3 regions of the Cytobacillus sp. FSL R5-0377 genome follow, and region 2 is predicted to be linked to each of the others. Evidence: riboswitches for the same ligand, from Rfam matches in the RefSeq annotation. Region 2 holds a riboswitch; each other region holds the start of a gene.
The links. Region 2 has a riboswitch for S-adenosylmethionine ahead of NSQ49_RS15925 (O-acetylhomoserine aminocarboxypropyltransferase/cysteine synthase family protein). Riboswitches for the same ligand answer to the same signal wherever they lie in the genome.
Positions count from the first base shown of each region.

Region 1: linked by a shared signal. The riboswitch ahead of metK (methionine adenosyltransferase) and the one ahead of NSQ49_RS15925 (O-acetylhomoserine aminocarboxypropyltransferase/cysteine synthase family protein) in region 2 are both predicted to bind S-adenosylmethionine.
Region 3: linked by a shared signal. The riboswitch ahead of NSQ49_RS02700 (O-methyltransferase) and the one ahead of NSQ49_RS15925 (O-acetylhomoserine aminocarboxypropyltransferase/cysteine synthase family protein) in region 2 are both predicted to bind S-adenosylmethionine.

Region 1 is NZ_JBBORA010000001.1:3,290,319-3,298,337, forward strand. Features, by position in the region: gene pckA (phosphoenolpyruvate carboxykinase (ATP)) at 1-1,214, opposite strand, end outside; gene NSQ49_RS16850 (thiol-disulfide oxidoreductase DCC family protein) at 1,433-1,807, shown strand; SAM riboswitch class I at 1,913-2,028, shown strand; gene metK (methionine adenosyltransferase) at 2,337-3,530, shown strand; gene asnB (asparagine synthase (glutamine-hydrolyzing)) at 3,822-5,726, shown strand; gene NSQ49_RS16865 (C39 family peptidase) at 5,853-6,701, opposite strand; gene NSQ49_RS16870 (gamma carbonic anhydrase) at 6,774-7,295, opposite strand; gene NSQ49_RS16875 (alpha/beta hydrolase) at 7,620-8,019, shown strand, end outside.
Region 2 is NZ_JBBORA010000001.1:3,128,461-3,136,479, reverse strand. Features, by position in the region: gene NSQ49_RS15950 (hypothetical protein) at 1-274, opposite strand, end outside; gene NSQ49_RS15945 (carboxymuconolactone decarboxylase family protein) at 500-871, opposite strand; gene NSQ49_RS15940 (MetQ/NlpA family ABC transporter substrate-binding protein) at 993-1,835, opposite strand; gene NSQ49_RS15935 (methionine ABC transporter permease) at 1,848-2,516, opposite strand; gene NSQ49_RS15930 (methionine ABC transporter ATP-binding protein) at 2,509-3,534, opposite strand; SAM riboswitch class I at 3,687-3,791, opposite strand; gene NSQ49_RS15925 (O-acetylhomoserine aminocarboxypropyltransferase/cysteine synthase family protein) at 3,932-5,248, opposite strand; SAM riboswitch class I at 5,332-5,433, opposite strand; gene NSQ49_RS15920 (hypothetical protein) at 5,485-5,823, opposite strand; gene NSQ49_RS15915 (MFS transporter) at 5,967-7,238, opposite strand; gene NSQ49_RS15910 (thioredoxin family protein) at 7,394-7,702, opposite strand; gene NSQ49_RS15905 (toprim domain-containing protein) at 7,721-8,019, opposite strand, start outside.
Region 3 is NZ_JBBORA010000001.1:537,426-545,444, reverse strand. Features, by position in the region: gene NSQ49_RS02725 (hypothetical protein) at 1-1,209, shown strand, start outside; gene NSQ49_RS02720 (hypothetical protein) at 1,401-1,625, opposite strand; gene NSQ49_RS02715 (Ger(x)C family spore germination protein) at 1,625-2,800, opposite strand; gene NSQ49_RS02710 (GerAB/ArcD/ProY family transporter) at 2,797-3,888, opposite strand; gene NSQ49_RS02705 (spore germination protein) at 3,916-5,472, opposite strand; SAM riboswitch class I at 5,644-5,750, shown strand; gene NSQ49_RS02700 (O-methyltransferase) at 5,858-6,436, shown strand; gene NSQ49_RS02695 (PH domain-containing protein) at 6,463-6,846, shown strand; gene pdxR (MocR-like pyridoxine biosynthesis transcription factor PdxR) at 6,869-8,019, opposite strand, start outside.

The DNA.
Region 1 (8,019 bases), 160 kb from region 2:
CGATTTGCAGGAAGCGGAAGGAACGGTGATCCAAAACATGTAGAGAATGTTGCCTGCGGTGATGTAATGCCGCGCTCAGTTCCTGCAAGCTTGGATGTATAGCCGCTTAAGAAATGGTACATTGCCTGCTCTTTTGATAGTTTAGAGATTGGAGGCAATACGCCAAATGCGTCAGCTGTTAAAAATACGATTGTATTAGGGTGTCCGGCAATGCTTGGGTCAACGATATTATCGATGGCCTGAAGCTGGTACGCCGCACGTGTATTTTCAGTTAAAGTGCTGTCATCGTAATCTGCAACCCGGGTTTCGCTGTTTACCACTACATTTTCTAATACAGCACCAAAACGGATCGCATCAAAAATCTGCGGTTCTTTTTCACGGGATAAGTTGATGCATTTCGCGTAGCATCCGCCCTCAATATTGAAGACTCCATTCGCAGACCAGCCATGCTCGTCATCACCGATTAGCTTGCGGTTCGGATCTGCAGATAAAGTTGTTTTTCCAGTTCCGGATAAGCCGAAGAATAAAGCAACATCGCCTTCCCGTCCAACGTTTGCGGAACAGTGCATAGGAAGAATTCCGTTTTCTGGAAGCATGTAGTTCATAACAGAGAAGATGGACTTCTTCATTTCACCGGCATATTCTGTTCCGCCAATTAAAACGGTGCGGCGTTCAAATGAAATGATAATGAATGTTTCGGACTTTGTTCCGTCAACAGCAGGGTCTGCTTTGAAATTAGGAGCAGAAATGACAGTGAACTCTGCCTGATGATCCAATAGCTCGTCTTCTGCAGGGCGAATGAATAACTGGTGGGCAAATAGGTTATGCCATGCATATTCATTGATTACCTGGATAGGCATGCGGTGTTTTTTATCAGCACCTGCGAATCCTTTGAATACGAATACTTCTTCTTTTTCTTTTAAGTAATTGATTACTTTATTATAAAGATTAGAGAATGCTTCTTCAGAAATGGGCTGGTTTACACTGCCCCAGTCCATTTTGTCTTTATTTGATGCTTCTTCAACAATGTATTTATCTTTAGGAGAACGCCCTGTATACTTTCCTGTCGTAGCGCGAACAGCTCCAGTAGAAGTAAGGGACCCTTCATTGCGGTTTAGAACCTTTTCCACAAGCTGAGGAACGGATAATTGCACTTGAATGTTGCTGCCATTTAGTAATTCGCTCAATTCATTTGATATGCTTACAGAGTTCATCTGATGAATACCTTCCTTTTTCCCGATTTTTTTATGAAAGTGATTACATCTCGAAATTAGTATAACACATTGAAATGATTAGTCTATACTATTACGAAACTTTTTTGTCTGTGTTATAAAATTGTCACATTTGGACATGCAATCCACTTTAATCACCTTATAACTGATATATGCTATTATAGAAGAAAGTGTTAATTTTATCATGGGACTGATCTAAAATGAAGACAATTGCCCTATATGATGGAACATGTTCTTTATGCAAGGAAACAAAGAGGATTTTTAATAAACTCGATTGGCTGAATAAAGTCGAATGGATCTCCCTGCAGGAATATGAAAAAATGCAGGGCACTTTATCGTTTTCCAGACATGATTTGCGGAGGGAGCTTCATATTATTACTCCCGCAGGCAGCGTGAAAAAGGGTTACACTGCAGTAAGGAGACTTCTGTTCCTCTTTCCTGCAACCTTTTTAATCAGCACCCTGTTGTATATACCACTCACAGCACTTCTGGGCAATCCGACATACAAATGGATTGCGAAAAACAGGCACAAATTTCTAAAGAAAAAGTGTGATGATGGAAGCTGTTCTCTATAAGGATGAAGCAGAATTTTTAAAGTCGGAATTTTACTGTGAAAAATAATGAAAATCTGTTGACATGGTTCGATAAAATACGGTATGATTCAACCTTGAACGGATACTCTCTTATCCCGAGCTGGTGGAGGGACAGGCCCTATGAAACCCAGCAACCTGCTAAAGGCAATAATCAGCAAAGGTGCTAACCTGACGCAAGGACGTAATTCCTTGAACGATAAGAGTGAAAGGCGCGAATCGATTTGCTTTCAACCTTTTCACTAATGAGAAGGTTTTTTATTTTGCAATGAAATGAACGGCTTTTGGAATGTACTATTTATGTGAGTTTTTGGCATGAATCTGATAAATGGTTACCTGGCATTCTTGCCGGCGCTGTCTATTTTTCTAATAAAAACTCCATGTTTATTTCATACTACTAAGGGAATGAGTTCCGTATCAAACAGAGATCCATGAAATGACAGGGAAAAGTTATTTTTTCCGCTTCCCCATTTCTTATTCTCGCTCAATTTTCTATTTATAAGGAGGAAGCCAGATGTCAACAAAACGTCGTTTGTTCACTTCTGAATCAGTTACTGAAGGTCATCCGGATAAAATCTGTGACCAGATTTCTGATGCAATCTTAGATGCGATTTTAGCTAAAGATGCGAATGCCCGTGTTGCTGCAGAGACTTCTGTAACAACTGGACTTGTATTAGTTGCAGGTGAAATCACAACATCTACATACGTAGATATTCCAAAAATCGTTCGTGAAACGGTAAAAGAAATCGGTTATACCCGTGCCAAATATGGTTTCGATTCCGAAACATGTGCTGTTTTAACTTCCATTGATGAGCAGTCTGCTGATATCGCAATGGGGGTTGACCAGGCACTTGAAGCACGCGAAGGGCAAATGAGCGATCAGGAAATCGAAGCAATCGGTGCAGGAGACCAGGGATTAATGTTCGGTTTTGCCTGCAACGAAACGAAAGAGCTTATGCCTCTTCCGATTTCTTTAGCACATAAACTTTCCCGCCGCCTGACTGAAGTCCGTAAAGAAGAAATCCTTCCTTACCTTCGTCCCGACGGAAAAACTCAGGTAACTGTTGAGTATGATGAAAACGACAAGCCTGTGCGCATTGACACAATCGTTATTTCTACTCAGCATCACCCAGAAATCAGCCTTGAGCAAATTCAGCGAAATCTGAAGGAACATGTTATTAACCCGGTTGTTCCGAAAGAACTAATTGATGAGAATACTAAGTACTTCATCAACCCGACAGGACGCTTTGTTATCGGCGGACCTCAAGGTGATGCTGGCCTGACAGGACGCAAAATCATCGTAGATACTTACGGCGGATATGCACGCCATGGCGGCGGAGCGTTCTCCGGCAAGGATCCTACAAAGGTTGACCGCTCTGCTGCATATGCTGCACGTTATGTAGCGAAGAACCTTGTTGCAGCCGGTTTAGCAGAAAAAGTTGAAGTCCAGCTTGCTTATGCGATCGGTGTGGCACAGCCTGTTTCGATTTCTGTTGATACATTTGGAACTGGCAAAGTGGATGAAGATGTATTAGTTGATCTAGTAAGAAAGCATTTTGATCTTCGTCCTGCAGGAATTATTAACATGCTTGGCCTTCGCCGCCCAATTTACAAGCAGACAGCTGCTTACGGACATTTCGGACGTACAGATGTTGACCTTCCTTGGGAGCGTACTGACAAAGCAGAAATTCTTCGTTCTGAAGCGTAATATAAAAAGCGGGAGTTGCATTTATGATGTAACTCCCGCTTTCTTTTTTGCGTCTAATACTAATAGGGTGTTAATCACTTTTCGGTCTTTATGCTCTATAGTCGTTTATAATTTTATGGTATCGTATAAACTTCGGATAATGGCTTAATTTTCCGTATAGAAACATTTTATATTCTGCGTGCTAATTATTAGCGATTAGTGGTAGTATTATAGGGTATGTTTTCTAAGACAAAGAGCCGCCTGAGGCTGTATCTTAATATTGAGAAAAGAATGGAGTAGGTGACGTACATAATGTGTGGTTTTATTGGTTGTGTACATGAAAAAGCACAAAATTACCGTGACGCAGATAAAGAACAATTCCAAAATATGAATGATATCATTACTCATCGGGGTCCGGATGATTCAGGATACTATTTTGATGATCATATTCAATTCGGCTTCCGCCGGTTGAGCATTATTGATATTGAAAGCGGACACCAGCCGCTGACTTACGAGAATGAGCGATATTGGATCATCTTCAATGGTGAAATCTATAATTATGTGGAACTTCGTGAAGAACTTCTCAAAGCAGGATTAAGCTTTGAAACCAGCTCAGATACAGAAGTCATAATTGCGCTTTACAGCCATATGAAAGAAAAGGCTGTTGAAAAATTGCGCGGTATGTTTGCGTTTGTCATTTGGGATAAACAGGAGCAGTCCCTATATGGAGCCAGGGATCCATTTGGGATTAAGCCTTTCTTTTATTACGATAAGGGAGACCGCACGTTCTTTGGATCAGAGAAGAAGAGCATCTTATTGGCGCTTAAGAATGATGTATTGAACTATGACTCCCTGCAGCATTATCTGACCTATCAGTTTGTGCCTGAGCCGCACACGATGTCAGAGGGGATCCATAAGCTTGAGCCAGGCCATTATTTTACTAAAAAAATTGGTGCGCCGATGGATATTAAACGCTATTGGAAGGCTGCTTTCCATCCAGTGCAAAAATCAGAAGCTGATTTTACAAAAGAAATTAGAGATGTTTTATTCGACTCTGTAAAAATGCATATGCGTGCCGATGTTCCTGTAGGTTCTTTCCTTTCAGGCGGAATTGATTCTTCCATTATTGCGTCGATTGCGAAAGAATTTCACCCAGCTATTAAAACATTCTCTGTCGGCTTTGAACGCAATGGCTTCAGCGAGGTTGATGTGGCGAAAGAAACAGCCGAAAAGCTGGGTGTTGAAAACATCAGCTACATCATCTCTCCTCAGGAATATATGAATGAGATTCCAAGAATCATGTGGCATATGGACGACCCGCTAGCTGACCCGGCTTGTGTGCCCCTTTATTTTGTGGCAAGAGAAGCGCGAAAGCATGTAACTGTTGTACTATCCGGCGAGGGAGCAGATGAGCTGTTTGGCGGCTATAATATTTACCGTGAACCACAATCCCTGGAAGTCTTCAATAAGATTCCTGCCATTGGCAAAAAGCTTCTGCGTATGATCGCCAGACTGATGCCAGAGGGAGTGAAGGGAAAAAGCTTTATCGAACGCGGAGTCACCCCAATGGAAGAGCGCTACATCGGAAACGCAAAAATGTTTACGGAACAAGAGAAGCGCAGTTTGCTTCATGTCTACAAAGACAACTTGAATTATACGGATATCACGAAACCTTTGTATGAGGAAAGCCGCGGCTATGATCCGGTTGACCGCATGCAGTATATCGACATTCATACCTGGATGCGCGGAGACATTCTTTTGAAAGCAGACAAGATGACGATGGCTCATTCTCTCGAGCTTCGTGTTCCGTTCTTGGATAAAGAAGTCTTTGAAGTGGCTTCTAAAGTCCCGACAAGCCTGAAAACGGCAAATGGCACTACGAAATATATTCTCCGCAAAGCTGCCGAAGGAGTCGTTCCGGATCATGTACTGAACCGCAAGAAGCTTGGGTTCCCTGTACCAATCCGTCACTGGCTGAAGGACGAGATGAATGAGTGGGCTAAAAATATCATCCGTGAAAGCAATACAGATCACCTGATTAAGAAAGACTATGTATTGCAGCTGCTTGAAGACCATTGTCAGGATAAAGCGGACAACAGCCGCAAAATCTGGACAGTTCTGATGTTCATGGTTTGGCATCAGGTATATGTGGAGAAAAAATACTCCTTTGAAAAAGAATACTTGTTAGATAAAGATTTGCAGCCACTTAAAGGCTAAAACAAAAACGTCCATCAGGTGAGAGCCTGGTGGACGTTTTTTAGGATAAGAATTTCTTGAGGCGGGTAATTTTCCAGGCTCCAGCGCCTCGGCCATATGGTGTCGAGGCAGGAGATGGAACTTTTCTTATGGGTGATAACTAATAGCCTGTTTGCCCATCTGGACCCATGCTTTTTCAAAATCAGTTATGGGAGCTTTTTTATTTTTTTCGCCTGTGAGCGGATCGTTGAAGTACATGTAATCCTGGTCATAGCCCGTTAGCAGAACTGAATGCTCTTTATAAGTAATCTGGATCTTTCCGTTCGGCGTATACCAGGTCTGAAAAAAGTCATCAGAAAGCTGTTTATAGGCTGTGTTGATAATAACCCATACAGGTCTGCCATCTGACAAATAAATCTTTAAATCTTCAAAGTCGGATCCTGTAAGGTCTTCGATTGAACCTGGCATATACTTTTCTGCAAGTTCTTTAATGGGTTTATGATAAACACCGAGCCCAGGATTATCAAAGGAGTACATATCGCCTATGAAGCCTTCATTCGGGTGTCCGAAATAGATTTTTCCGTTTTCAACGCGATAAGGCTCAGGATTCTTTTTTATCTCTTTAGCCAGTGTCATTTTATCAGCCTGAATCCCCGCATGCTGGAGGAGCATGGATAAGCTGGTGACTTCGCATCCTCTGGGGAGCTCAGGAAACTGATTGATTGCGGGCACATCTAAAACTACTTCTTCCTTGATTTTAATTATACCCGAACTTTTTCCAAGGAATGCACTGGCTTTCTCTGCTGGTTCTGAAAGCCATGATTTTACTTTATTAACAGGTGAAGGAGGCATGCTTCCTATAAGGCTGTCATAAACAAATGCTGCAGAAACCAGGATGAAGACAATTAAAAACATCGGTGCCGTTTTCACCATTGTTTTTCTGAATATCACTATTAAAAATAAGAATAGAATAATTGCCCCGATATAAATCGTCAATTCCTTCACCCGCCATATGTTATTGCTTTATGTTAATATCGGCCTATTTTCCATTCTATTAAGACTTGAGAGTTATTTTGGCATTTTCTGCAAAGACTTATAGTATTGGCCTTTTTCAGCGTATTCCCTGCTGATCCGTTCCATGTCTTTAATATCTTCCGGCGTCAGTTCACGAACCACTTTTGCAGGCCTGCCGAATGCCAGTGTATTGGGCGGTATTTTCTTACCTTGCGGAACAAGACTGCCTGCACCAATAAATGCCCCTTCTCCGATTTCTGCCTGATCTAAAACAATCGAGCCCATCCCAATTAGAGCTTTTTTGCGGATAATGCAGCTATGCAGGATTACCTGATGGCCTACTGTTACTTCGTCTTCCAGTATCAGCGGGTTATTCGGGCTCTGATGCAGGACGGAATTGTCCTGGATATTGACCTTTCTGCCAATGATAGTTGGTGCTACATCTCCTCGTATGACAGAGTTAAACCAGACACTTGAATCCTCCCCAATTTCAACATCGCCGGTAATGGTAGTAAAGTCTGCAATAAATGTGGATTCTGCAATTTTAGGTTCTTTATCATTATAAGGATAGATCATGTGGAAAACACTCCTGTATGCAGTTTGATCGCAGTCTAACGGGCAGTAAGACCCCCACTTCAAGTACTCAGAGGAATCAGAGGATAAGTGCGGGTCAAACTGCCCGTATAGGCCCGATTGGTTCAACTAACAATCAGTAGGGGATAAAGAAAACCCCCACTGATTGAAGTTTCACTTTATTATTTTGATTTTATCATATGAGGCATGATAAACGTTATTTTGGCAAAAGAGTTTTTATTAGGAGCTGATTCATGAACAATTTTTGCATCTAGGCTATAATATATTTACAAAAGATAGTACGTAAAAAGGCTGGGAGGATTGACTATGTGGAAGTGGGAAACTGATGGAGACGCAAAGGGCGTTATTGTCATGGTTCATGGGGCAATGGAGCATCACCGCCGTTATGGCTGGCTGATTGAAATGTGGCGCTTGGCCGGCTTCCATGTCATTATGGGAGATCTTCCCGGCCAGGGGATGACTACTAGATCCAGAAGAGGCCATATTGATTCCTTTGATGAATATATTTTTGAAGTTAAGGATTGGGTACAGGCTGCCTATGAATTTGAATTGCCGGTCTTTCTTTTAGGACACAGCATGGGCGGACTGATTGCCATTCGCCTCCTCCAGGAAGAAAGAATGAATCTCGCCGGAGTTATTTTGTCATCCCCGTGTTTAGGGCTGGTTCAGCAGCCTTCGAAATTACTGAATTTTTTATCGCTGGGAC
Region 2 (8,019 bases):
GTCTTTTTTCAACTTCCATTCGAATATCATGTTTCCGGCTGTACACTTCATATCCAACTCCATGGGCAGCTTGCATAGCTTTTTCCATTTCACTCGTGTAGTTCAGCTGTAACTGACTGATAATGAACCAATCCTTTCGGTTTTTATGCTTTTCAGCATTTAGTTTTACATCTAAAATCTTAACACTCACCATATACCCCGCACAAAGCGGAAAAAACCTGATTTTTTTAGCAATTTCAGGAGTGAGAACCGGTGAAACGCTTTCATATTCCATATCCTTAGAATACTGGCTGAATGCTCGGAAATAATGGTTGTTTTGTAAATTTTCTGAAAATATACATCTAAAAAGGCTCTTTTCGAATAAATTGTTTTTTATGCTTCTCAATGTCGTCCGTTGATTTCCGCTGCAGAATCACACTTTCCACCACAATCTGTAAATATATCCCAATAGAAGCGAACTTCCGAAAAAAAGCCCCTGCTATTAAGCAGGAGCTGATTTTCAATGATTTTGCTGATTCAATTCTGTCATGGCCTCCTGGACGAGTGTAACCGCCTGGCTCATGGCTGCTCCGCCTCCAAAAGCCGCTGTTACTCCTACTGCCTCCAGAATTTCTTCTTCAGACGCTCCTTGGTCAATGCAGCCTTTTGTATGGTAAATAATGCAGTATTCATCCTGAGAATATAAACTGATTCCTAGCGCGATCAGCTGCTTCTCTTTTTGAGACAAAACTCCTTCCTTAAAGCAGGCTTCAGTAAAAGCATTATAATGCTGTGCCAAATCCGGCATTTTATCAGTGAATACACCTAATCCGACTTTATAATCATGAAGGGCTGCTTCTATTGAGTTAGAAGGTTCATGATAATGCTCCATCGATCTCCACTCCATTTCAAATAGTATCATGGTTAGTATGTTTGTTTGCTTTTCTATCTATACAGGGAGCGGGGCTGCTGATCTGCAAAAAAAACAGGCGCTGCGAACGCCTGTTTTTTTCTTACTCAGATACCGGTACAACGGCACCTTCATATTTTTCAAGAATGAAATCCTGGATCTCCTTTGAACGAAGCACCTCTACAAGAGCTTTAATTCCTTCTTTCTCTTCATCACCTGTACGGACTGCAATTACATTTACATATGGTGAATCTTTGTCCTCAATAGCAATTGAATCTTTAAGAGGATTTAATCCTGCATCAATTGCATAGTTGGAGTTAATCAGAACTGCATCCCCTTCTCCATTATTGTAGATCTGAGGAAGAAGTGATGCTTCATATTCAGTATCAAACTCTAATTTTTTCGGATTGTCTTTTATATCTTCCAGTGTTGCTTCCGTTTTTTCAACATCTTCATTTAAAGTGATAAGTCCCTCAGCTTCCAGCATGGAAAGAATGCGGCCATGGTCTGCAACTGAGTTGCTCATGATGATTGTAGCACCCTCAGGAAGCTCCTCAAGATTCTTATATTTCTGGGAGTATACACCGATTGGCTCAATATGAATTCCGCCTGCATTTGTAAAATCATAGCCATGCTCAGCTTTCTGCGACTCAAGATAAGGAATATGCTGGAAGTAGTTTGCGTCAAGCTCTTTAGACTCAAGAGCCTGATTTGGCAATACATAATCCTGGAATGTTACAACATCAAGTTCAAAGCCTTTTTCTTCAAGTAATGGCTTTGCTTCTTCAAGAATTTCCGCGTGAGGCACATTGGATGCTCCCACCGTAATCTTTTTGCTATCTTTATCTCCGCCTTCTCCGGCACTGCCGTCTTTTTCTGAAGTGCCGCAAGCTGCAAGTACAAGGGCAACTGCCAGTGCAAGAGCAAGTGATAACCACTTTTTCATGTAAATCTCTCCTTATCGTTTGTCTAATTTTGTTGTAATAATATCTCCAATAAATTGGATGATAAATACGATGATTAAAATAATTACGGTCGCCATAAGCGTCACATCACTTCGGCTCCGCTGAAAACCTTCAAGGTATGCCAGATTCCCAAGTCCACCAGCGCCGATAACACCAGCCATAGCTGTGTAGCCAACCAGTGCGATAGCTGTTACAGTAATTCCCGAAACAAGGGCCGGCATTGATTCCGGAAGCAGCACCTTCCAGATGATCGTGCTTGTTTTTGCGCCCATTGACTTGGCTGCTTCAATTACCCCTTTATCTATCTCCCTCAAGCCGATTTCCACCATTCGGGCATAGAACGGAGCAGCACCAATAATTAATGCAGGCAATGCTGCATCCTCCCCAATCATTGTTCCCAATAGAAACTTCGTAAATGGAATTAATAAAACAATCAGGATGATAAATGGAATTGAACGGAATATATTGACGAACGCAGAGATAACTTTATTAATTGGCGCATTTTCCCAAATATTCCCCCTAGCTGTCAAAAAGAGCAGCAGCCCCAGCACCGCTCCCAAAATAAAGGTTGCGATAACAGAAATAGCAGTCATATAGAGGGTTTCCACAGTAGCCTCCCACATGGAATCCCATTTTACATTTGGAAACCATTCATTAAGCATTGGAAATCACCTCCACGCCTACCTGCTGGGAATGGATATATTCAATTGCTTTTGCAACTTCCTCTGCTTCTCCATCAACATGGATGAATAAGGTACCATAAGAACCATTCTGCGTCTGGGAAATCTTCCCTTGAAGAATATTTACAGTTACCTGGAAATGACGGATCAGGTTAGTAATCAATGGCTGTTCAGCTGATTCGCCGACAAATCCTAATTGAACTACTTTTCCTTGTGGATACAAATCTACAAGATGATCAATCGTTTCCTTCGTTTCTTCAGGCTCTGTCACCTGCTGAACAAACCGCTTTGTTATTTCTGCTTTTGGATTCTTAAAGACATCTAATACAGGTCCGATTTCAACAATTCGGCCGCCTTCCATAACAGCAACCCGATGGCAGATTTTACGGATCACGTGCATTTCATGTGTAATCAGAACAATGGTTAAGCCCAGGCGTTCATTGATGTCAACAAGCAGCTCCAAGATGGAATCTGTTGTTTGAGGATCAAGTGCAGATGTGGCCTCATCACAAAGCAGCACTTTTGGGTTGTTAGCAAGGGCTCTGGCAATTCCGACCCTTTGCTTTTGACCGCCGCTAAGCTGAGATGGGTAGGCTTCTTCCCTTCCTTCCAGACCAACTAGTTTAATGAGCTCGTCTACTCTTTTGAGCCTTTCCTGCCGGGAAACACCAGCGATTTCTAGCGGAAATGCAATATTTTCTCTTACTGTTCTCGACCATAACAGGTTGAAATGCTGGAAGATCATGCTTATTTCCTGACGTGCTTTTCTTAGGTTGCTTCCCTTTATCTTTGAAACCTCATTGCCGGCTACTGTTACGCTGCCATGGGTAGGAAGCTCCAGCCCATTCAGCATACGGATTAATGTACTTTTACCAGCACCGCTATATCCGATAACACCGAATATCTCTCCTTCTTTTACCTCCAGGTTTACATCATCCACAGCTTTTACCTGGCCGTTTTTTGAAGAGAATATCTTCTGAACATCTTTTATAGAAATCAATGTGATAGTCACCTCTTTTATCGAAAGATACAGATAATAATTAATTGGCTGCTTCTATTTACCTATTTTTTACTCACAATAGACTTTCATGCGCAAATGCAAAAATGCCTTCCTGCACATGAGCAGAAAGGCATAAATAAATTTAGTCCTTCCTCTCATCTATCAAAGCTATGCTTTGAGTGAATTGGCACCATTTCAACTAAATTGACGGTTGCCGGGCTTCATAGGGCACTTCCCTCCACCTCTCTTGATAAGAGCGTTACGTTCTATATTCAATTAATACTTTAAATTATTTAAGCAGTTTTTTAATTACGTTTGCTATCGTATCATAGGCGATAAAAAGGTGTCAACGATGAAATTTCAAACTTTCGGAAAAAAGCGAATGGTAAATTATCCTTTACGCTTTTGCGGCCAACGATGTAAGACCCGCAGCTGTTTCAATGGCCTGTTCCAGATCTTCAATCAAATCCTCCGCATTCTCAATTCCGATCGAAATCCGAATTAGATCTTCCGGTACACCGGCAGCCTTTAAACCTTCCTCATCCAGCTGCTGATGAGTGGTGCTTGCAGGGTGGATAATCAGGCTCTTTGCGTCCCCGACATTGGCCACATGTGCCCAAAGCTTCAGGCTATTGATCAGCTTGGCTCCAGCCTCTCTTCCGCCAGCGATTCCAAATACAGCCACTGCTCCGGCTCCTTTTGGCAAGTATTTATCTGCCAATTTTTTGTCCGGGTGGCTTTCATGGCCTGGATAAAGCACCCAATTAACAGCTGGATGCGCCTCCAGATATTCCACTACCTTTTTGGCATTGGCAACATGCTCCTTCATTCTTACATGAAGAGTTTCAAGGCCCAGTGTGAATTGGAATGCACTTTGTGCACTCATTGCAGGCCCTAAATCTCTCAACAGCTGTACTCGGGCTTTGATAATATAAGCCGCTTCACCAATTGCTTCACTATAAACAATATCATGATAGCTCGGATCCGGTTTTGTAAATCCCGGAAACTTAGGGGAATTCCAGTCGAAATTTCCGCCGTCAACAATTATACCGCCCATTGTAGTTCCATTGCCGAGCAGCCATTTTGTCGCAGAGTGTATTACAATGTCAGCCCCATGCTCAATTGGCCTGCAAAGATAAGGAGTAGCAAAAGTGTTATCGACAATTAGCGGCACACCATTTTCGTGTGCAATTGCGGCAACTTTTTCAATATCAAGGATCTTCAGGCTCGGGTTTCCAATCGTCTCGGCGAAGACAGCCTTTGTTTTATCTGTTATTGCACTGCGGAAATTTTCCGGATCCTTTGGATCGACGAGTCTCACCTTTATTCCGTACTTAGGAAGTGTGACTGCAAACAAATTATATGTACCTCCATATAAATTTGAGGCAGCAACAATTTCATCACCTGCTTCAGCAATATTTAAAATAGCCAGTGTTATGGCAGATTGGCCGCTTGCAAGAGCCAGCGCACCCACTCCTCCTTCAAGAAGGGCTACCCTTTCCTCAAATACACTGACAGTGGGGTTATGTATCCTGCTATAAATATATCCCTGCTCTTTCAGAGCAAAGAGGTCTGCAGCGTGATCTGTATCCTTGAATTGATAAGCATTGTTCTGATAAATCGGAACTGCCCTCGCACCGGTTACAGGGTCAGGCTTGAGTCCGCCATGCACTCCAATGGTTTCAAAACGGTAGTTTTGCTTTTTGTCTGTCATCATAATCTCTCCTCTATAATAATGTTTGTTCATATCGAAGAGCTGAAAAGGCCCTCTTCATAAGAAGAGGGCTGTATCGTCTCTTCTTATCTTCCAGAGCATTCCGCTCTGCTGGATTTAGCACCGTGTACTTTACCGGTTGCCGGGCTTCACTGGGCCAGTCCCTCCGCCTCTCTTGATAAGAATATTCCGTTAATTAACAATATAATGATATTATCATACTATTTAAAAAATGGTCAAGTATTGGTAAGTGAAATTTTCCCTAAACAGAAAAAGGACTCGATGAGCAGTTTTTTTCTGAAAGTGGCTTCCATGATTATTTTATTTCGGGAAATTGCTTCCCGTAGCTTTACTTCCCCGGTAATCAGTGACAGCACATCTTCTTCCAATCCCGAGATTTCCACATCAAAATGGCTGGTATGGCTTGCCTTCTTTATTTCCCCATTCGAAACTTTTAAAGGAATGCTTATATTTCCAGCTTTAATAAGCAAAGAAAAATTTGATTTTCTCAGGAAAAATTCAAGATGCCCTTTCGCCTTTAATTCCCTGATAAATAAATCAGGTAAATCTCTCACAGCCTCACCTCTTTTAATGGGTTTATTGTTTTTACTATTCAGTAATAAAGAGCTTTAATCCTTTATTTTTCATTCGACAAAATCAGAAAAGCACTGCCTGTTTGATTGGCATTGCTCTTTCATTTCCTGAGAAATATGTCAGATTAAATTATTTTTACAGAGGGTTCTGCAGCTTTTGTCTTATTATAGCCTCTGAATACAATGAAAAAATAGATAGACCCAATCAAATATAAAGTGGCTGTAATAGTGAATACCAGAGCATATCCCCAATAGTCCCCATATCTCATGACGATTCCTGTTGAAACAGGGCCCATCACAGCCCAACCCAGATTGAAAACCATCTGATTAACTGAGTTTGCCAGCCCTTTCATCGAATCATTTACCTTTGACATCATGAGTGACATTTGTATAGGATTTCCCGCATTCATGAGCGCCTGCCTGAACAAAAAGCAGATGGCAGCCAGCCAAAGATTTTCAGTATATCCTGTTAAAAGCAGGAAGGGCAGTGACATGAGCTGCAGGATCACAACGGCTTTAACCTCTCCCAGCTTTCTTACAACAACCGGACCGATTATCATGGCAAAGGCCGTGGCAGCCTGACCTAATGAGATAATAATGCCAATTGCTGAATTCGAGGCGTCAAAGCGGTCTGCAAAGTATAAATTTAGATAAGGGATAACAAGTCCTGCGCCAATTCCAATGAGGAGCTGAGCCAAAGCAAACATAACTATAATTTTGACACCTTCATTATTAGCAGAAAGGTTTTTGAATGACAGACCTTTTAAGCCCTTTGCATCTTTTTGATCTTTCAAAACCTCTGAGAAATGCAAAATTGGAAAAAAGCCGGCCATGAAGAACACACTTGCAATTAGAAGAGTTATGCGGATACTGGTGAGCTGATCCGTAAACAGGGAAAAAGCATCTGTTAAGACGCCTCCGCTTAAATTGCCGATCACATTTGCACCAGTCATGATAGCAAAATGTATACTGAATAAATGGACCCTTTGGTCAGCTTTTGAATTCTCAGCCAGCCATGGTATGCCCGATACCTGTATAAAAGCTGTTGTCAGTCCTGTTAAAAAAGCAAATAAAATCAGCAGTTCCTGCATTTCAGCTATACTTCTGAAAAGCATAACTGCACCTGTGGCAACTGCCCCAAACAGCATCGCTTTTTTTCTGCCAATTCGGTCGCTCGCAATCCCTGCCGGCACAAGAACCAGGGCTGTCGCGAGAGCAGTCATGGATATGATTTGCCCATTAACACTTTCAGAGTAGCCAAGTTCTCTTATATAGAAATTATAAATTACCATGAATATCCCGAAACCAATTTGTGTAAAGATATTCGCCATAAAAGCCAATTTTATGTTGCGGTTATAGCTTTTAAATTGACCTGCCCACTCCCTGTAAAATGCCATCCGGATCCCTTCCTGCACTGTATAATTTTTATTTCGCTTCCCTAAGTATCATACTCTGTCAGGTGGAATTTGTAAATGTATTTTGAAAAGCGGAAATGGCGCTTCCTCAATATTTAAGCATGCAAAAAACCAGGCCGCTTTTGCTCCTGGTTTCTTTAATGAATACTTCTAATGTGATCCAATAAATAGGGAACGGATCGGAATGCATATATTTTCTCCTGTAAAGTTCCTCTTCTGAAAATAAGGAGGCAGGGGACGCTTTCTACTCCCCATTTTTCAGCCAATTGCGGCATATAATTTAAGTCCGCTTTCCCCATTTTTTGATCTGGCAGCAATTGTTCTATAACTGCCAGCATCTTTCCTGCCATCTGGCAGGTTCCGCACATAGGCGTATACAAATAGATAAGTATCGTTTCTTGTCCGCTAATCGCTTTCTCAATTTCCTGCTGCGACCATTCCTGCATTTTATCATCCTTACTTTATTATCTGTCCAGATATTGTGTATAAACGTCAATGTTAGCACCCAAAAGCACTGTTGCCAAGTGATGCTCCGGTGCTGTCGCTACTTCTCTGTACATTCTATCGATGTATAGATGCTCTGCCTCGGGAAATTCCCTTTTGAATTGTTTTCTCAGCTTTTCACCTGCTGCATCAGCATCCACCAATATATATACATCCTTATCAAATAGTGTGTCAATTAATTCATCCAGTTTGGTAATGCTTATTGTTCCATTTGTACAGATAATCTCAACGGGCTCTCTTATAATGCTTTTAACCTTTG
Region 3 (8,019 bases), 2.6 Mb from region 2:
CAGACCAAACAGACAAATGCAGAGTTAAAGCAAACGGAAGAGCGTAAAAAAGAGACAGAACAAAACATAACTGAGTTTGAAAACAATCAATTGCATTTGTCCGTCATTCTTAAAGAGGAAGCGGCCGCATTTACAGATGAGGATATAGAGAAATTAAAGACTCAGGGAAAACAAAGCATCTTATCCTGGAGTGAAAAACATCAGGCTATTCAGGATGAAGGGCAGGAAAAGCATGCAAAGATTGAACAATCACTAAGGAATTTAAAGCTTGCTATTGAAGGAAAGGATTGGGAAATCCGCTTTAAAAATGAAGTCTTAACCACGCTTGATCATATGGATACAAGGCATTATGCGCATATTCAAAGTGTCGTCCTGAACATGAAGCGCTTTTCACAGAGCGGCCTGGAGCAGCTGGAGCGCGACAAAGAACGGGCGGAAAAGGCGCAAAACTTCTGGGCAAGCCGGGCAAGTATGAAAGTAATGAGCATTTCAGAGGCTATTCGTTCAATGATTGCAAAAATGAAGCTAAAGAATGAACGGGGTTCATTCCCTCTTGTCCAGCTCAAAGAAGACATTCTGCCTAAAAAAGCGGAAGATGTTGAACCTTTACTGAAACAGCATTTTGTTTCCGCGATAAACAAAATTACAAAGCGCTTCGAGATGATTGATGACAATAATCAGCTGCTGGATCAGGAAATCAAACAGCTCATCAGTGATGAGCAGATTTTATTTATCTCGCTAAGGAATCGTTATCCGGAGCTGCTGGTATATAATATGCGTACTGACAATGCCTTCATGTACGGGAAACCGCAGCGTGAGCATTATTCTACCTGGCAGACGATCAACCAGGGTTCAAAGACTAAATCAGATGGCAGCGGAGGCCAAAAGCTTTCCGCCCGCATGGTCATGATGATGATGCTACTTTCGGTTAAAAGTGAAACGGATCAAAGCTGGGTTCCGCTGGTCTGTGATAACCCGTTCGGACAAGCAGCTTCTGCCCATGTGCTTGATCCGATTTTCGCTGTAGCCGATAAGCTGAAGTTCCAATTCATTGTCGTTACTCCTCCTGAATTGGTGAAGACAGAGATCAGTCAGAGGTTTGATTCGTACTATAAATTGGATTTCATCCGCGAAAAAGGAAAAGAGATTGTTTCGGATACGATTGTTCCAGCATTCCGGATTTATCAGGGGGAGGAAGCTGTTCAATAAGTAACGTTCCGGTAAAAATTGATTAAGATATTTAATCCTATAAACTAGAAAAATCGCTCTGAGTTTTAACTCATGAGCGATTTTTATGATTGTCCAAGTCTCACTTCGTCCAACTAATGAAGGAGTGATATAGTTATTAGTTAGTTAATTTTCCTTTTTTGACATGATTTCTAGCAGAATTTGAATGTTCTTTACTCCATCATTTTCCCTAAGGGACCAAAAATGTAATGCAGAAGAGAGATCGGTCCAGGCAGGTCTTCCAGGTTAAAAAAAGACAACAGGGTGGAGATAGACAGAATTGCAGCAAAAGTGATTTTGTCAGTCTTCGAGGACTTTTTGAGCTGCTTCCACTCGAAAATGACAATTAACCATATCAAAACCTGCACGATAACAATAGTTGTCCAATCCCATTGCATTATTCCTTCACCTCATCTCGCGGAAGTGCAGCAGGAGGGCCGATATATCCAGGCCTTCTTACTTTGGCTTTGACCTTGATTTTTACCTCTACCTCCGGGAACTTTTCATCCCAATTCTCTTTTACCTTTTTCCATTCTTTCGGGTATTTTTGATGGAATCTCCTCCCAAACCCAATGACATCTGCCCTGTATTCCTGCTGGAGCTTTTCAATTGTTTGAGCAACTCTTTCTTTTAAGGCTGCTTCAAAATCTTTCCTAATTTTCTTTATCACTGCTTCATTCATGAGGTTGAAATGAGTTTCATTTTGAACAATATCTCCCTCAAGCCGAATGTTTAGATTCATAATCCAGCGTCCATCTTTAATTTCGGGGCTGAATTTAGTGCTGCCCAGTGTCGGAGTCATGGTAAGTTTTCCGTTTGCCCCTTCAGGTTTAACAGATATGGAGCTTCTTTTAATCTCGTCTTTTAACCATAGCAAGCCTCGGCTTTCTTTTAAATCAAGGGTTCCTGCCATTTTATCGTTTTTGAATATAGCGGCACCAGTAATTACAGGTATCGTTTCATTTGGCTTTCTGGCGCTTTCTGTCTGCTCTAACTTTTTTATATAAGGCATGGACACACTTTCGGATTCATCCATCAAGCCTATATCTACGTCCCTTAGCGTAGTTTGTGTTCCATCTTCATCCTGAGATAATTTCTTTAAGGCATCTCCAGAGTACCTCTCTAAAGGAGGAATCAATGTCAGCATTTCCTTTGCTTCGGCTTCACTTACAAATAATAAAGAATTGCCCCTTGGGCTTGGATGCCGGGCTAAATAATCTATATCTTTCCGTATTCCTTTTTGAGCAAGCCCTTTTCCAAAGATAAATATTTTACATTGTCCCCAAAACAGCCTTCTCGGCACATTTATTTGCAGCAGTGATATAGCATTAGCCAGATTATCTCCTACTCCTTCCCGAACAAAAGTTGAACCAGAACTGGGATCTTCTCCCGTTTCTCCGCTTGTAATGGCACGGGGGATGAACAACTGTACAGAAACTCTTGTTTTCCCATCTTCCAGTCTGTCAATTGCAGCTGCCGTAATGATGGCCAGTTCATTCATTTCCACTCGATCTGAGCAGCCGGAGAGGATTGCAATGCAGAAACAAATGGTGATCAGCAGGCTTCCCTTCAATGGCTCTCCCTCCATTTCCTTCGTGCCATGGCAATAAGCAGCAGCAATAGCGGGAGTACAGTTTGAACGATGACAAAATAAAAAGGCTGAGTTCTTGTAGAAAATTCGACCACTGACATGATATTAGGAATATCCCAATAGCTTAAGAAAATCAGAAGCAGAGCCAATGGAAATACAATTGGCCGATAATCTGAAAGCTTTAATAACTGCGCAAGACCCAAGCTGATAGCATATAAAAAAACAGAGACCTTCACAAAGTTTCCTAGTACCCACGAAGCTGTAATGATGACTTCAAAGTTCTCGAAAAATCCAAATACACTGATGGCACGGACGATTGAATAGACAGGATAAAATTGGTTAACAGATGAAACCCCTAAGAGAGTAAGAACAAAAAAATTAACATATAAGAGAAGCAGCACAATATACAAAGCTGATTTCATCCCCGACCTTAGTCCCTTTTTTGAATCATTGATAAAAGGAAAGATAAAGGCAAGAAGAAACAACTCACTGAACCATGAGCTATGCACCAAACTTCCCTTCATAACAGGGAGCAATCCATTCTCTAAAACTGGCCTCATATAGCTAAGATCAATTTCCTTAAGCAATAAGAGCAGTGATAAAGAAGTAACCATGAATAAAGTTGTGCAAATTACTGCAGATCTGGCCATTACTTCAATCCCGCCACGAACTGCCAAAGCACTGACAAAAACGATAGTAATGGAAAAAATGACGGAAGGCGTCTGCAGCATCACGTTGCCGGTAATGAAATCTGAATACTGTCTGATGACAATGCCTGTAGTATGCAAATAAAAGGAAACAAGAAAGAAATTAAAGAGTTTACCAAGTGCTTTTCCAAGTATTTGCTCACTGTATTCGATAGGGGTCATCCTTGGAAATAATTGATGAAGCTTCCATGCAATGAATACCGTGATAAAACCGATTATAGAACCTGCTATAGGCGTCATCCACATGTCATGCCCGGCTAACCTTCCCGATATGGATGGAATCGAAAGAACACCTGTGGCAATGATAGCCGGGACAATTAAAAATTCCATTTGCAGGGCCGATATTTTTCCCTTTTCCAGCATGTCCATCTCACCGCCATTTTAACTTATTTAACTGCCGCTATTTTCAGGACCTGGTTTTAAGCTGGACCCTTGTTTAGTTTTGTTGTATTTTCCTGTGGAATGAGCTCGCTGATTCATTTTCCATAAAGGCGAACGAAAGAGTGTGTCCTTTACCGCATTTTTTTGCAGTGTTGATACAGGAGTCAGGTATGGTAAACCGAATGATCTTAGCTCTGATAAATGGATGACGAGCAGGATTAGTGCAAGCATTACACCTATTAATCCTAAAGCGCCGCCAAGGAGTATGATGGGAAACCTCAGTAATCGAATGGCAAGTCCCATTGAATAACGGGGGATCATGAAAGAGGCAATACCCGTAATACTCACTACTATAATCATAGGTGCAGAAACAATCCCCGCTTGAACAGCTGCCTGACCAATTACAAGGGCACCCACAATACTAACAGCTGAACCTACTTGTTTTGGAAGGCGTATCCCTGCCTCTCTCAGTCCTTCAAAAGCAACTTCCATTAGAAGGACTTCCACAATGGCAGGGAAGGGGACACTTTCTCTGGAGGACGCAATGCTAAGCATCAGGTCCATGGGAATCATTTCCTGGTGAAATGTTGTTATGGCAACATATATGGCAGGAAGGAATAGGGATACAGCTAAGAAAAGAAACCGAAGAGACCGGATGAAGGTACCAATCCAAAACCTTTCATAATAGTCCTCCTGTGATTGAAACAAACTGAAGAAACTCACGGGAGCAATTAAAGCAAAAGGTGTCCCTTCAATCATTAATACTGCTCTTCCTTCAAGTAAATTTGCACATACCACATCCGGACGTTCCGTGTACAATAACTGGGGAAAAGGAGAATACGGGCTATCTTCAATGAATTGTTCGATATAGCCGCTTTCCAGTACTCCGTCAACAGTAATGCGATTAAGACGGCTTTCTATTTCCTGTATCAGAGTTTTATCCGCTATTTCTTCAATATATGAGATAACTACCTTCGTCTTCGTATATTTGCCTACATGCAGAGTCTTCATTTTCAGTCCCGGGTCTTTAATGATCCGGCGCAGTAAAGATGTATTGACACCGAGTGATTCAGTAAAGCCTTCCCTCGAACCCCGAATGGAGGTCTCAGCCTGCGGTTCTTCTATCGAACGCTTTTCAAATTTGGCTAATCCCAGTGAAAGAGCTTCATCATACCCATCAAAAAGCACTATTGGGTTCCCGATGCTTATTGAGTCGATACAGTCAGCGGTTGTTGCCATTCTTTTAATACTTGAAATCGGCAATCGGTTTTTCACAGTATGAAGGAAGTCGTTTTCGATATTCATGTTTTGATGCAGTAAGGTTCCAAGGACCAGCTCGTCAAGCTTTTGGGTATCACTTAATCCATCTATATAAATTATGGCTGCGTCAATTTTATTTAAGGCAAAATAACGGAAAATCACATCTGAACTCTCTCCATAAAGTGAGGAGAAAAATTGTATATTGTCTTCCAGCTTTTTTGATAAGAGGATGTCCTGTGATGTCAACTCGGGCTTAATCTGTTTTTTTACTCTTTTTTTTGAAGGACTCCTTTTAAATCGAAACACCACAATTTCCTCCTCAGGCAATATGTATATCCTTAAATTTCCTTAGAATTGAAATAAATATACAGGAAGGCAGAATCATGCGTTTCTTACATGGCAATAAACCACCAAAGTCTTGCCATCTTGCTAAAAATATGCAATACTTGATTGAAAATAAATTAATATACATACAAATTCTTATCCAGAGAGGTGGAGGGACTGGCCCTGCGAAGCCTCAGCAACCCCTGATTATGTCAGGAAGGTGCTAATTCCAACAGAGTTGACGCTCTGGGAGATAAGAGGTCGATTTGATAAGTTAAGGCCTCTTATAAAGGGGCCTTTTTTGGTGCTCTTTTATGCTCCCGTGCTAAGTGTTTAATATAGTACGAAGAAAGCGGAGGAATGACAAATGGAAAACAGCGTTATACAGGTACCGGAAGCATATTCGAGTATATTACAGGAATCTGCTGTGATGGGCTTCGGGCAATCATGTGATAGAAAAACAGGATTTTTACTAAAGGGGCTGGCTGCCTCCAAACCGGGTGGAAGCTTTTTGGAGCTGGGGACAGGTACGGGAGCTTCTGCTTCATGGATAATGGATGGGATGGATGAAAGCAGTAAGCTTACGACCGTTGATATAGATTTGAACGTGCAATCCATTGCGAAAAAATACCTCGGAAAGGACGCCAGAATCACATTTTGCTGTGAAGACGGAGCAGCTTTTATTCGAAATCTATCTGAGCGATTCGATTTTATTTTTGCAGATACGTGGCCCGGAAAATTCGAGCTCCTGGACAAAACCCTGGACCATTTGAATGTTGGCGGTTTTTATGTAATTCATGATGTGTTTCCGCAGCAGAAATTGCCTGAAGAATTTAGAATCAAAGCTACTAAACTTCTCAAAACTCTGCAGGACAGGCCAGATCTCGACATTACCGAATTGGATTGGTCTACCGGACTGATACTCGCAGTGAAGACTGCAGTTTGACAGAAGAGATATGAGGAGGGGATCCCATGAGTAGCATTATAAATTCGTTTGGAACTGTGCTGCATGAAGAAGAAAACATTATTGAATGCTTAACCTGTTCATTAGTATCGCATTACTGTTTAGCCCCGCTGCCCGGATTGCTGGCGGCAACAAATAAAAGGCTGCTATTTTATGGATTATCTGCATCTGAATCAACAAAGGAATTAGTTGAAGAATTTGCATATATCGATATAACTTCCATTAAAGAAAAGAGGGGAATAACGGGCAAGCATATTCATATGTACTATAACGATGATTTTTTTAATTTCCAGCAAATCGAGGGGATGAATATGTTTGATTTTATGGCAGCGGTTAAGGAAAAGCTCTGCACGATTACAGATCCGGCAAAAGAGCGATATCCCGTAAGATAAGCGCCCTTTTAGATGATAGATATTAATTAGTCAAATAACTTTTCCACGCATTAGCCATTAATTGGACTCCCTTCTCAATTTCGTCCATTGAAGGTGCCCCATAACCAAGCATCACATGGTTGGCAGGCTTGTGATGCTGGTACATAGGCGAAACCGCATCAATTTCAACTCCCGCCGACTTTGCCAGTTCGATTGCTTTAGATTCATTCAATCCATCAGGTAATATTACGATAATGTGCAAACCTGCTGTATCGCCAATTATGTCAAAATGATCTCCCAAATGCCTTGAAAGGCTTTCGATTAAACAGTTCCGCTTGGCCCGATATAACGTTCTCATTTTTGCTATATGAGATGTATAAAGTCCTTCTTCCATAAATTTTGCAGCAGCCCGCTGGTCGATTCTTGAAACATTAGACTTTTGATAAGCATTAAATTCTTCATATCTCTGCTGCAGTGGTGCCGGCATAATCAGATAGCTGATCCGAAGTGCCGGGAGCAAAGTTTTTGAAAAGGTGCCAAAGTAAAGAACGCGCCCGCCGGAATCCAGATGGGCCAATGACGGAATCGGTGTCCCTTTATAGCGGAACTCAGAATCATAGTCATCCTCAAGAATGTAAGCATCCTGTTTCAGTGCCCAATTTAACAGCTCAGTCCTTCTGGCAATAGACATAATTGTACCAGTAGGGTACTGGTGGGCTGGTGTTGTATATAATAGTTTTACCGGATTATCAGGTACACAGCATCCTTCATCGTCCACAGGAATGGGATAATATTCCTGCTGCAATTGCTCAAAAACGGATCTTGCCCTAGTAAAACCCGGATCTTCTATTCCTGCGGTTTTTCTCTTGAAAAACAAACAGACATTCAATAACTGCTGTTGAAATCCGCTGAATAGATATACCTGTTCCGGTTTGCAGGTCAATCCTCTGGCTTGCTGCAGGTATTGTGCAATCTGCACTCGCAAAGAATAGTCCCCCTGCCACGGGGCATTGCTGGCATTGGATTTATTAAGTTCTTTTCGATAAAGTCTGTTCCAGTGTTTATAGGGGAAGGCAGCAGCATCAACTTGCCCGTTTTTAAAATTAATTGAAGACTCACCCTGTATTTCTTTTTCCAATTCTACTGATCCATGCTCATTATAGTGCCATTCATCCTTAATTTCCGAAACAAAAT